DNA from 4 places in the Paramixta manurensis genome. Region 3 is predicted to be linked to each of the others. Evidence: predicted binding sites of a transcription regulator. Region 3 holds the regulator's gene; each other region holds the start of a gene.
What was found. Region 3 encodes PhoB, which activates phosphate uptake and scavenging genes when phosphate is short. Its sites were predicted from a motif close to CTGTCATAAAACTGNCNNAT; they were not measured.
Positions count from the first base shown of each region.

Region 1: the regulator PhoB is predicted to act here: its motif matches at 1,090-1,109, upstream of opgB (phosphatidylglycerol--membrane-oligosaccharide glycerophosphotransferase).
Region 2: the regulator PhoB is predicted to act here: its motif matches at 1,119-1,138, upstream of rbsK (ribokinase).
Region 4: the regulator PhoB is predicted to act here: its motif matches at 1,860-1,879, upstream of PMPD1_RS08010 (phosphoethanolamine transferase).

Region 1 is NZ_CP054212.1:698,629-701,840, reverse strand. It holds gene PMPD1_RS03450 (FGGY-family carbohydrate kinase) at 1-958, shown strand, start outside; gene opgB (phosphatidylglycerol--membrane-oligosaccharide glycerophosphotransferase) at 1,200-3,212, shown strand, end outside.
Region 2 is NZ_CP054212.1:794,394-797,605, forward strand. It holds gene PMPD1_RS03915 (2-hydroxyacid dehydrogenase) at 1-147, shown strand, start outside; gene deoR (DNA-binding transcriptional repressor DeoR) at 163-930, opposite strand; gene rbsK (ribokinase) at 1,201-2,115, shown strand; gene fucP (L-fucose:H+ symporter permease) at 2,130-3,212, shown strand, end outside.
Region 3 is NZ_CP054212.1:1,217,006-1,220,217, forward strand. It holds gene PMPD1_RS05920 (AAA family ATPase) at 1-60, opposite strand, end outside; gene sbcD (exonuclease subunit SbcD) at 57-1,280, opposite strand; gene phoB (phosphate response regulator transcription factor PhoB) at 1,482-2,171, shown strand; gene phoR (phosphate regulon sensor histidine kinase PhoR) at 2,186-3,212, shown strand, end outside.
Region 4 is NZ_CP054212.1:1,637,704-1,640,915, forward strand. It holds gene ompX (outer membrane protein OmpX) at 1-39, shown strand, start outside; gene PMPD1_RS08010 (phosphoethanolamine transferase) at 113-1,687, opposite strand; gene PMPD1_RS22915 (hypothetical protein) at 1,903-2,067, opposite strand; gene mntR (manganese-binding transcriptional regulator MntR) at 2,339-2,800, shown strand; gene PMPD1_RS08020 (SLC13 family permease) at 2,827-3,212, shown strand, end outside.

The DNA.
Region 1 (3,212 bases), 520 kb from region 3:
GCTGATTTATTACGCCAGCCGAAACTACGATGACGAATTACTGGCGCTGTACGATATTGTCGATGCTCTCCCCCTGCTGCCACGCTTACGCGAATCCTGCGCGGTAGCAGGTTATGTTAGCGCTGATGCCGCCCGTTTAACCGGGTTACCGGCGGGAATTCCGGTGGTGGCCGGTATTTTCGACGTGGTCGCCAGCGCAGTCGGTTCTGGCGTGGTGCGCAGCGGCGAAGCTTCGATCGTGGCGGGCACCTGGAGTATTAATCAGGTGGTGGTGGATAAGCCCGACTATCTACGCCCCATTTTTATGAATTCCATTATTGAACGCGATCGCTATATGGCGATTGAGGCCAGCGCCACCTCGGCGGCGAACCTTGATTGGTTTGTGCGGGAGTTCGACGATGGGCGTGCCGGCCAAGGCGCGGCGCGCAGCAGCGAAATGGTCGCACAGGTCAGGCTCAATGATCAGTTGCCGATTTATCACCCTTATCTGTATGCCGGTCGCAAAGAGGGCCCGGCGAAAGCCGGTTTTTATGGGCTCGGCGGCTGGCATACCCGGGCAGATATGTTATTCGCGCTGTTTGAAGGCGTAACGTTCGCCCACCGCGCGCATATCGACAGGTTACGGGCCGCCGGAGTAGCGTTCGAACAGGCGACACTGTCCGGCGGCGCCACACAAAGCAGCGTTTGGCCGCAAATGTTCGCCGATGTGTTAGGGATCCCAATTCGCGTCGCTGAATGCAAAGAGACCGGCGCACTTGGCGCGGCGATTTGCGCCGGGGTTGGCGTTGGCATCTATCAACATCTGGCGGATGGCGCGGCGCAAGCGGTACAAATCACGCCCGGTGTCCTGATGCCGGATGCGCAGCGTCACGCGTTTCATGACGCGCGCTATGCCGTCTTTAAACAACTGGAACGCGCAATGGATGAAGTCTGGCATCAAGGACTTTCTCGCCACTAACCGCCGCGTATCAAGCTTCCCCACCTTCTTCGCCCGGCTGAACGCCGCCCTCAGCGGCAATTTGCCATTACCAAACCAAACTTAAACAAAAGTTAAACTAACCCTGCTCGACTCCACATTTCCGATATGACATGTTGCAGCGATATGACAGCCACGATAAATTGCAAAGTTACCTCAATTTACTGAAAAAAAAACGCCAGTGCGCAATGGAGAGCGCCCATATCAAACAGAGGAATCGACGTTGTCAGAACTACTTTCCGTAATTTTATTTCTCGCATCCGTTGCGATTTATGCATTAAAAGCCGGGCGTAATCTCTTTTGGTTTATCTCCATTCTGGTTGTGCTAGGGCTGTTTATCATTCTTAATGCCACACTTTACGCCAGCAACTACTTTACCGGGGACGGTATCAATGATTCCGTTCTTTACACGCTGACCAGCAGCCTAACCGGCGCCGGGATCGGCAAATATATACTGCCCGGCATTGGCCTGATTGTGGCATTGGTGGTTATTTTTGCACTGCTGTCGTGGGTGTTGCGGCTGCGCAAGCAGCGTCCCCACCATTTTGGCTATAGCCTGCTGGCGCTAATCCTCGCGCTGCTATCGATTAAAACCACCCCAGCTTTCCAGCAAGTTAGCGATTTGGTGATCTCGCAGACCAGTAGCGGGGAAACCGATTTTGATGCGCACTACAAAGTGCCACATCCCACCATCGCGCATCCGAAAATGAACCTGGTGTACATTTACGGCGAGAGTCTGGAACGTACCTACTTTAATGAAAAAGCGTTTCCGGGCCTGGCGCCGGAACTCAGCGAAATCAAAAATGAGAAGGCGATCGATTTTAGCCATACCGAACAATTGCCCGGCACCGATTACACCATTGCCGGGATGGTCGCCTCGCAGTGCGGTATCCCTCTGTTTGCGCCGTTCGAAGGCAACGCCTCCGCCTCGGTATCCAGTTTCTTCCCGCAGAATATCTGTCTGGGCGATATTCTGAAAAACTCCGGTTACGATAACTACTTTATGCAGGGTGCCGATCTCCGCTTCGCCGGGAAAGATATTTTCCTGCGCTCGCACGGCTTCGAGCATCTGTATGGTTCTCAAGAACTGAAAGGGTTGGTGGATGACCCAGAGTACCGTAACAACTGGGGTTACTACGATGATACAGTGATGGATGAGGTGTGGCAGAAATACGTTGAGTTATCGAAACAGAACAAGCGTTTCGCGCTGTTTACGCTGACGGTAGATACCCACCATCCTGATGGCTTTATTTCACGCACGTGTGAACACAAAAGTTATAGTTATGATGGCGCGCCCAACCAGTCTTTTAGCGCGGTGGCCTGTAGCCAAGAGCATGTTGCCAAATTGATTAATCGCATCATGGCTTCACCTTATTTTAAAAACACCATCATCGTTCTGTCGTCGGATCACCTGGCGATGAATAACACCGCCTGGAAATACCTTAACCAGCAGCAACGTGAGAACTTGTTCCTGATTATTCGCGGCGATAAACCGCAACAGGAGCGTATTGATGTAAAACGGAGCTCGCTGGATAACGGCGCGACGGTATTAGATCTACTCGGTGGCGACAACTATATCGGCCTTGGACGCAGTAGCTTGTCCAGCCAGTCGCTTTCCTCGGTGTTTCTGAACCTCAAAGAGAAGATAAACCAGTGGAAGCCGAATGTAATTCGGCTATGGAACTTCCCAAAAACCATTAAAAATTACACCATTGACCAACAAAAAGGCACCTTTAGCTTCTCCGGCACCCATTTCAAATTGCCGCTGCTGATCCGTGTTTCCGATAATAAAGTGGAGCCGTTACCGGAAGGCGAGTACTCCGCGCCGTTGCGCTTTTTGTTAGCCACTTTTGCCGCCGACGATAAGTTTCTCTGGATCGACCGCTGCTACAAGATGGCGCGGCTGTGGGCGCCAGCGCTCTCCACCTCCGCTGACTGGTGTGTGTCGCAGGGGCAGTTGGGCGGGGAGCCGACGGTCATGCATATTAGCGATCAGCAATACAAAGGTAAGGTCGCGTTTAAACCAGTCCCGCTTGATGATGAACGCTTTAAACAAAATGTCGACACGCTAAAAATCCTCGATAATGACATTCGTTATCAAGCCGATAGCTTTATTTTTAACGTGCCGGGCGCGCCACAATCGGTGAAACAGTTCACCGGGATCTCACGTACCGAAAATTGGGGGCGCTGGTCGAACGCCAATTTGGCGCCAGAAGTGAATATTCAGTATGCGGCA
Region 2 (3,212 bases), 420 kb from region 3:
CTCGACCCGCTGTTTCACTATCCGGTCATCGCCACGCCGCATATTGCCGGCGTTACCGATATTTCTCAGCGCGGCAATGTGGACATAATGTGCGAAAACTTACGGCGGCTACGTGATGGAGAAACGGTGCTTTACCGCCAGATTTAGCCCACGGTTTGCCGGTTATGACGGCAGCAGAACCGACACGCCGCTCTCCTGCAACAGTTTCTGCAGCGCTTTGGGCGGCGCATTGTCGCTAACCAATTGGGTAAACAGCGCCGCTTCGCCAATCCGCGCCGGTAGGACTTTGCCAAATTTACTGCTATCAGCCACCAGTACCCGACGACGCGCGCGCTGGAGGGCGTGGTGCTTCATTTGTAACTCGTTGATGTTATAACAGGTGACACCCTGTTCAATATCGATACCCGCAGCGGAGATAAACGCCAGCGTCGGACAAATATCCTCCAGCACATGATGAGGGCCGAAGGGCGTAAATACCGCGTTGTCAGCATGAAACTCACCGCCACTCAAAATCACCGTGCAGGCTCGCTTTTCTTTTAGCGCCAAAAACGTATTGATCGCGCAGCAAATTGCGGTAAACGGTAAATCATCCTCAATGGCGTCAATCAGGTACGGCATAGTGGTGCCGCAATCGAAAAACACCGTGTCATTCGCCTCAATTAACGCGGCGGCAACGCGTGCCAACTGCTGCTTTTTACTGACGTTATGTGACTGTTGATCGGAAACGAAATAGTGCCCCTGATGGTTTTTCGGATCGCTAACAATATAGCCACCCAGTAACACCACCGAAGAGGGTTGTTCGTTTAAATCCCGACGGATGGTCATTTCCGATACGCCAAGCAACTGTGCGGCATCTTTCAAATGGATCTTGTCGATACGCTTTAGTGCTTGCGCCAGCTTATTCACTCGCTCGTCGCGCCGGGTTTCCATGATGATTTACCTTAACGTGAATGTCCTTTGCCGGAGGCGGCGGTATCCGCCTCGCCGGTCGGATGGATAACGATATTACCTTTAATGGGATCGTGGCGTAAACCTCACCGAGGCCGTTTCGCTTTGTTAAAATAATAACACCTTATCTCTACTTATTGCGCCTGATTAGTTTTTTCTAGCTGGGATTGTTGTCACAAAAATAACTTAATTGCGTTGTTATTGTGACTATAACAACATTTAATGGCGCTTAATTAGCCAGGGGAGAACGTTATGGATATTGCGGTTATTGGGTCCAACATGGTGGATCTCATTACCTACACCAATCAAATGCCAAAAGCCGGTGAAACGTTGGAAGCGCCGGACTTTGCAATTGGCTGCGGCGGTAAGGGCGCCAATCAGGCGGTGGCGGCGGCGAGGCTCGGCGCAAAAGTGATGATGGTCAGTAAAGTTGGTGAGGATCTGTTTGCGGAAAATACCGTTAACAACCTCCAGCGCGCTGGCGTCGACACGCGCCATGTCACCGTGGCGGCGGGCACCTCAAGCGGGGTCGCGCCGATTTTTGTCGATGATCAATCGCAAAACCGTATTTTGATCATTAAGGGGGCGAATAACCACCTGTCGGCCGCCGATATTGATGCAGCGGCGGATGAACTGAAAGCGTGCAAGCTCTTGGTTCTGCAACTCGAAGTACCGCTGCCGGTAGTCTATTACGCCATTGATTTCGCTAACCAGCACGGCATTCCGGTCATTCTTAACCCGGCGCCAGCAGTAGCCGGGTTGGATATTGATTACGCGTGTCGTTGCGATTTTTTTATGCCGAACGAAACCGAGCTCGAAATCCTTACCGGCCTGCCGGTTGTCACCGAAGAGGACGTTTTGCGCGCCGGGCAGAAGCTGCTGGGGCACGGACTGAAAAACTTGATCATCACATTGGGGAGTCGTGGTTCGCTGTGGATGCAGGGCGACCATTGCCACTCAGTGGCCGCGACGCCGGTCAAGGCAGTAGACACCAGCGGCGCAGGCGATGCGTTTATCGGCTGTTTTGCCCATTATCTGGTGCAAGACGGCGATATTCCCCGTGCGATGGCGTTAGCGTCGGCGTTTGCCGCCTGTAGCGTCACCGGGCGCGGAACCCAACGTTCCTATCCAGATATGGATACCTTTCAGCGTTTTCTAAACGTTTAACCGAGGAGACGCGTATGCGCCAGAATCTTGTGCAGCAACCCGACGGCTATTTAAATAAGACCCCGCTGTTTCAGTTTATTTTGCTCTCCTGTCTGTTTCCGCTATGGGGCTGTGCCGCTAGTCTGAATGATATTTTGATCACCCAGTTTAAAAGCGTGTTCGCGTTAAGCGACTTTGCCAGTGCGCTGGTACAAAGTGCGTTTTATGGCGGTTACTTTCTGATTGCGATCCCCGCCTCGCTGGTGATCCGCAAAAGCAGCTATAAGATTGCTATCTTGACCGGCCTGGTGCTGTATATCGTTGGTTGTGTGATGTTCTATCCGGCCTCGCATATGGCGACCTATACCATGTTCCTGGCGGCGATTTTCGCCATTGCGATTGGGCTGAGTTTTCTCGAAACCGCCGCCAATACCTATAGCTCAATGATCGGGCATCGCGACCACGCGACGCTGCGGCTTAATATCAGCCAGACCTTTTATCCGATCGGCGCTTTAATGGGGATCGTGCTGGGGAAATATTTGGTCTTTCAGGACGGCAACAGTCTGATGAGCCAAATGGCAGGCATGTCGGCGGAGCAGGCACATCAGTTCCGCCTGACGATGCTCGAACATACGCTGGAACCTTATAAATATTTGGTGATGGTGCTGGTGGTGGTAATGCTGCTGTTTCTGTTTACGCGTTATCCGCATTGTAAACCGCAAAGCGCCGGGCAACCGCGCCCTTCACTGGGCGAAACGTTCCGCTATCTGGCGAAGAACCGCCACTTTAAACGTGGGATTGTGACGCAATTTCTCTACGTGGGGATGCAGGTCGCCGTGTGGTCTTTCACCATTCGCCTTGCGCTTAACCTGGGCGCCACCAACGAGCGCAACGCCTCTAACTTTATGATTTATAGCTTTATCTGCTTCTTTATCGGTAAGTTTGTCGCCAACTTCCTGATGACCCGTTTCCGGGCGGAGAAAGTGTTGATCGCCTACTCGGTGATTGGCGTGGCAACACTGGCCTATGTGATGCTGATGCCTAACTTTACCGCGGTTTATGCAGCGGTGTTCGTTAGCGTGCTGTTTGGCCCGTGTTGGGCGACCATTTATGCCGGT
Region 3 (3,212 bases):
GATTTTCCACTCACCTTTCAGCGAGTTGAGGTTTTTAAAACGCAGCGTCAGAATCTTCATGCCTGTTCCTTATGCTGAAGGGCTTCTCGTGTTTCGGCGAAAAGCTGCCGCGCGCGCTGCTGGCGGCCGCTGTCTTCCTCGCTTTCCTGCAGTAAGCGCCGTTCAAACACCTCTTCCACGCTAAGTTCGCTCAGGGTTTCGTTATGCTGTTGTGCAAGGGTTCTTTCACGCTGTTCCCGGCTGCGGCGAACTAACAGCACCTCTACCGGTAACGTTTCAGTAAGGCTCTGGATCCGGCGTTGCAGATCGTTCAGGTATTCTGGCGTAGCAATTTCAATATCCAGCCAAACCGGTTTCTCTGGCTGCTGGCCGGCAAATTGACCGAGCTGATGCTCAATATCCGCCAGTGAACCTTTTAGCATTTGCATCGGCTGGAACAGTGGGACGGCAAGCGGCTCGACACGCGCCAGTTGCGCTTGCGCAAACTCCACCAGAAAAACGCTTTTCTGCTTGCCCAACTCGTCAAAACTCAGCGGGATAGGAGAGCCGCTGTAACGAATATGCTCGCTATTGGCAATGCATTGCGCGCGGTGGATATGGCCCAGCGCAATATACTCCGCCGGAGGGAAAGCTTGCGCCGGAAAAGCATCCAGCGTACCGATATAGATGTCACGCACTGCGTCGCTTTTGGTGACGCCGACCGTCGTCAAATGCCCGGTCGCAACGATCGGTAGCGGCAGGCCGAGCGTTTCGCGCAGGCGTACTGCCTGTTGGTAACAACGCTGATAATGGTCGGTAATCGCCTCCAGCAGGCTTTGCTGTTTTTCTCTGCCGGATTGCCCGGCCCGGCTACGCACAATATCGCGCGGACGTAAGAACGGAATCGCACAGAGTAGCGCGCCGGGGTTGCCCTCGCGATCTTTCAGCACCAGAACCTGTTCTGCCGGATCCTCACTGGCGGCGGCGATAACACGGGTGTTTAGGCAGGCCAGCAACTCGCGTGACTCGTTTAAGGTGGCAACGGAATCGTGATTGCCGCCCAGCACCACTAATTGGCAGCCGGTTTGCTGCAGTTGCACGACAAAGCGATTATACAGTTCGCGCGCATAGCTGGGCGGGGCGCCGCTATCAAAAATATCGCCTGCCACCACCACCGCATCAACCTGATATTGCTCAACGCGCTCAATCAGCCAGTCAAGAAATGCCTGATGCTCCGGCGCGCGGCTCTTGGTGTAAAAAAACTGCCCCAGATGCCAGTCTGAAGTATGGATGATTCGCATATTAACCCCGGCTTACGTAGCGTGCGTTGCCGATTATAACCAGCGCCGCGAAAAAGGGGCGGATAAATACCTCGGGAGGTTTCACAAAAGTGTTATGTAACGGTATGTTGACCCGTGCATTTTTCATAAATCTGTCATAAAACTGACGCATAATGGCGCCGCAAATCCCCGTGACAACCCGGTCACATCACAGGAGCAATAATGGCTAAGCGCATTCTGGTCGTCGAAGATGAAGCCCCAATTCGGGAAATGTTGTGTTTCGTTCTGGAGCAAAATGATTACCAGCCAATCGAAGCGGAAGATTATGACAGCGCCATCAATTTGCTGATTGAACCCTGGCCCGATTTGATCTTACTCGACTGGATGTTGCCCGGCGGCAGCGGCATCCAGTTTATTAAACATTTAAAACGTGAAGCGATGACGCGTGATATTCCGGTGATGATGATTACCGCGCGTGGTGAAGAGGAAGATCGCGTGCGCGGGCTAGAAGTCGGCGCCGATGATTACATTACCAAGCCATTTTCACCGAAAGAGTTGGTGGCGCGCATTAAAGCGGTGATGCGCCGGATCTCGCCAATGGCGGTAGAAGAGGTGATTGAGATGCAGGGCTTAAGTCTTGATCCTTCCTCACACCGGGTAATGTCGGCCACTACGCCACTGGAAATGGGGCCAACCGAGTACAAGCTGTTGCACTTTTTTATGACCCATCCCGAGCGCGTTTATAGCCGAGAACAGTTGCTAAATCACGTTTGGGGAACCAATGTCTATGTAGAAGATCGCACGGTTGACGTGCATATTCGCCGCTTGCGTAAAGCTCTGGAAGTGTCCGGGCACGATCGCATGGTGCAAACGGTGCGCGGAACGGGGTATCGTTTTTCCGCTCGCTACTAATTGGGGTCTGACTCGTGCTGGAACGCCTCTCCTGGAAGAGATTATTGCTGGAGCTAGTGTTGGCCTGTTTGCCAGCGTTGGCTATTGGGCTGGCCGTCGGCTATTTGCCCTGGCTGTTGTTGATATCGGTACTGGGGGTTTTAGGCTGGCATTTTTGGAATTTATTGCGTTTATCGCACTGGTTATGGGTGGATCGCACCATGACGCCGCCCGGCGGGCGTGGAAGCTGGGAGCCGCTGTTTTACGGTTTGTACCAAATGCAGTTACGCAATCGCCGCCGCCGCAGCGAACTGAGAAGTCTGATCATGCGTTTTCGCAGCGGCGCGGAGTCCTTACCGGATGCCGTGATTTTGACCACAGAGGAAGGCAATATTTTCTGGTGTAACGGCCTGGCACAGCAGCACTTGGGGCTACGCTGGCCGGAAGATAACGGCCAGAATATCCTTAACTTAATGCGTTATCCTGAGTTTTCCCGCTATTTACGTCAGCGTGATTTTGCCCGCCCGTTAACCTTAGTGGTGAACCACCACCGCCATTTGGAATTTCGCGTCATGCCTTACAGTGAGGGGCAATGGCTAATGGTGGCGCGTGATGTTACGCAAATGCATCAGTTAGAAGGCGCACGGCGTAACTTTTTTGCCAACGTTAGCCATGAGCTGCGTACGCCATTGACGGTATTACAAGGTTATCTGGAAATGATGAATGATGCGGTGCTGGAAGGGCGCGCCCGTGCGAAAGCGTTGCAGACCATGCAGGAACAAACGCGGCGTATGGATAGCCTGGTCGGGCAACTGCTCACTTTATCGCGTATAGAAGCGGCGCCAGCTATCGACCTGTCGGAAACCGTTGATGTGCCTGCCATGCTGCGGGTTTTACAGCGTGAAGCGGAAACGCTCAGTAATGGGCGGCATACGATTCATTTTAATACTGATCCGCATTTGCGGGTGTTTGGTAATGAAGAACAGCTACGCAGCGCTATTTCCAACTTGGTGTATAACGCAGTAAACCATACGCCGGAGGGCACCGATATTGAGATTAGTT
Region 4 (3,212 bases), 420 kb from region 3:
GTTGGCACCTGGGTTGCTGGCGTAGGCTACAGCTTCTAATCAGGCAGCCTCTTCAGGCCAGTTTTTCTGGCCGGTATGAAAAAATCCGCCCAATGAGGCGGATTTTTTATGCTTAAAATTTGTCTTGCGCCAGGCGCGCATAATTGACGCGCTTTAAGGCAAAGTTGGTCACATATATCGGCGGCGCCTTTTGTGATGAAATAAACCGATAGCGTGGCACAATCTGTTTACTGTTAATCCCTGTCCATTGTGAAAACAGCGCTAAGAAATCATTGGCGGAACGCGCCGCGTTAATCACCTGATGACGGCTATCCAGGCTCGACAGAATCATCATGGGTACTTGAAAGTTTTGCTGATACTTATCATCGTGCATCAGATATTCGTTCTTACCGCCTTTCGCTTTCAACGCCAGACCGTGATCGGAAAAGTAGATCATCGAATAGCTTAGGCCACTGTTTTGCAACTGTTGGCGTAACTGTTGTAGGAAATGGTCGGTCTGCGTGACGCTGTAGAGGTAGCACGAGGTCTCCGCCGAGTGAACGAAAGTGGCGTATTGCCCGCCGGTGCGGTCGCAAGCTTTAGGATGTGAGCCCATCAGATGAAATATCACTAAGCGCGGCGCATCGACCGGTTGTTTCAGCGCCTCGGGTAACAGTGTAAGTAGATCATCATCACGGGTTTGTTTATCGGCTTCAAAATCACCGTTTTTAAGAAAGTGCACATGCATGGCGCGATGCGCGATGCTGGAAATAGCCGTATCGTACTTGCCAATTTGTCCTTGGTTGGAAAGCCACCAGGTTTCAAAACCGGCACGGTTTGCCAGGGTAATGATACTGTCCTGATACAATGGCTGACCGTTTTCGACCAGGTTCAACGTCAAACCGAGCGATTTTTGCGTGGAAGAGGCGGCAGAAGTGTAGTGGGTAAAAAAGGTGCCGACGGTCTGGCTGGCGAACGGAGTATTGTCCCATCTGCCGCCAAACGCACCCAGCGCGTCACGCCGCGCACTTTCACCAATCACAATGACATAGATTTGCCGGGTCGGCTTAACCGCAGTGATCTGCCAGTCATCCGGTACAGAGGTAAGGTTTTTCATGCGGGCTAATTCGCTGTCCACCGTCAGTTTACTCTCTACCGTATCACGCACAAAGCGCGCCACCGGATAACCCGCATCGACCAGGCTAAACGGCCAGCCAGCCAATTTATTCAGCGTCGGCTGAGTTAACCAGGCCACGACCACAAACGCCAGACAAGCGCTTTCAATATGCGACCACGACTTGGGTGGCGGCAATTTACGGCGCAATGCTAACAGTCCGCAGCTAATAATCGCCAGTCCCATTAGGTAATCGCGCGGCGGGAAAATACCGATCATTTCGCTGGCTTCTTCCGGGTTGGTCGAGTGCAACGCCAGCAAGGTATTGAAATTGGGTGGCCCATATAACTGGCCGAACGGATAATAACAGCCGGCCACCAGCGCACACACCATAATCAGCCCTTTTTGCAGCCCAATTGCGCAATTGCCTAATAAGATGAGGAGGGCGGTAAAAGCCAGGGTGTACAACAGGCTGATGGGATAGCCGAGCGCCAGGTTAATCAGCAGAGAAAGTAGTAAATACAGCCCAATATAGGGGCTTAATAACTCACGACAGCGGGTTAACGCCGTAGACTTAATCAGTGTCAGGTTCATTTTTAATCTTAAAATGACGCAAAAAAACGCATCTTCACGGTGATTGAAGACGTATCAGCCTGATACAGCTCGTGGAGGGTGGAACCAGGAGGGGATTTGTTGCCGCTTCTGCCAGCACTCTTACGAAAGGCATGGCAAGATAATCCTCGCTTGCGCGAAAGGCAATTGGCTGTTGTCACATTTCTGTCAAATACGGACTAAATTTTTTTTAAAGCTTACGCTGCCGGTTTATCAGCGGATTTGGGGGCAGTTAACATCTCCAACAGCATCAGCCGTAACGTGAACGGCGACCGGCTAAATAAACGTAATAATAAGGGCGCTTTCATGGCGCTAACCTCCGGCGATGCGCAACATGGCATCATTTTTCGACTCATTTGCATGGTGTTATCCCTTATGGCGGCGGCTAAAGAGCAAACAAAGCGCGCCAATGAACAGTAAGAACATCATTAACAGCAGGAAGGGGGCATTCATATTGACCTCCAAAACCGGAATAATGATGTGGTCGCTTAATGAACAGGTATAGCACAGGCTATATCGTATAGCCAGTGCTATTTACCAGAAAATTTGTGCTTCGTTCATCATCGTTTACAATGTGGCACCAACAGACCGGCAGGGAAGTACCAACGCCGGTTAATAAGATGAGGAAGCTGAATGAGTCGTCGCGCAAAACCCGGGGCAGCCAGCCTTAACGGGTCATTAAAAGAGATCGAGGAACATGTTGAAGGTTTTCGACAGGTTCGCGAAGCGCATCGCCGTGAATTAATTGATGACTATGTTGAGCTGATTTCCGACTTGATCCGCGAATTTGGTGAGGCCCGTCAGGTCGATATGGCGGCGCGTCTCGGCGTTTCGCAACCGACGGTGGCGAAAATGCTGAAGCGTTTAGGAACCGCGGGCTTCGTGGAACAAGTCCCTTACCGCGGCGTTTTCCTGACCCGTGAAGGGGAGAAACTAGCGGAAGAGAGCCGCGCCCGTCACCATATTGTGGAAATGTTCTTACTGGCGCTGGGAATCAGCCCGGATACGGCACGTCGGGATGCAGAAGGCATTGAGCACCACGTGAGCGATGAAACCTTGGCGATCTTCGAAAAATTCTATCAGAGCCAGCGCTAGCCCTGGCGCTGTTTTGGCGCGATATTATGGTAACGCTCTTTAAGCCGTTTTTGCACGATCGCTTTTTGCACTTGATGGTTATTTTGGGGATTGTTCTTGCCATTTTCGCGCCTTTCCGGCTAACGGAATTACCCGGCGCGGTGGATTGGCACACCTTAATTACGTTGTGCGGTCTGCTGATACTGACCAAAGGAATTGAACTGAGCGGCTATTTTGAGGTGTTGGGCCGCCGGGTGATCGAATACTTTCAACATCAACGCGCTCTGGCGTTAGCGTTGGTTGCCGGTGCCGCGTTACTTTCCACTTTCCTTACCAATGACGTCGCGCTGTTTATTGTCGTGCCGTTGACACTGACACTGCGTAAATTTTCTTCGCTGCCGGTTTCCCGGCTCATCATTTTTGAAGCACTGGC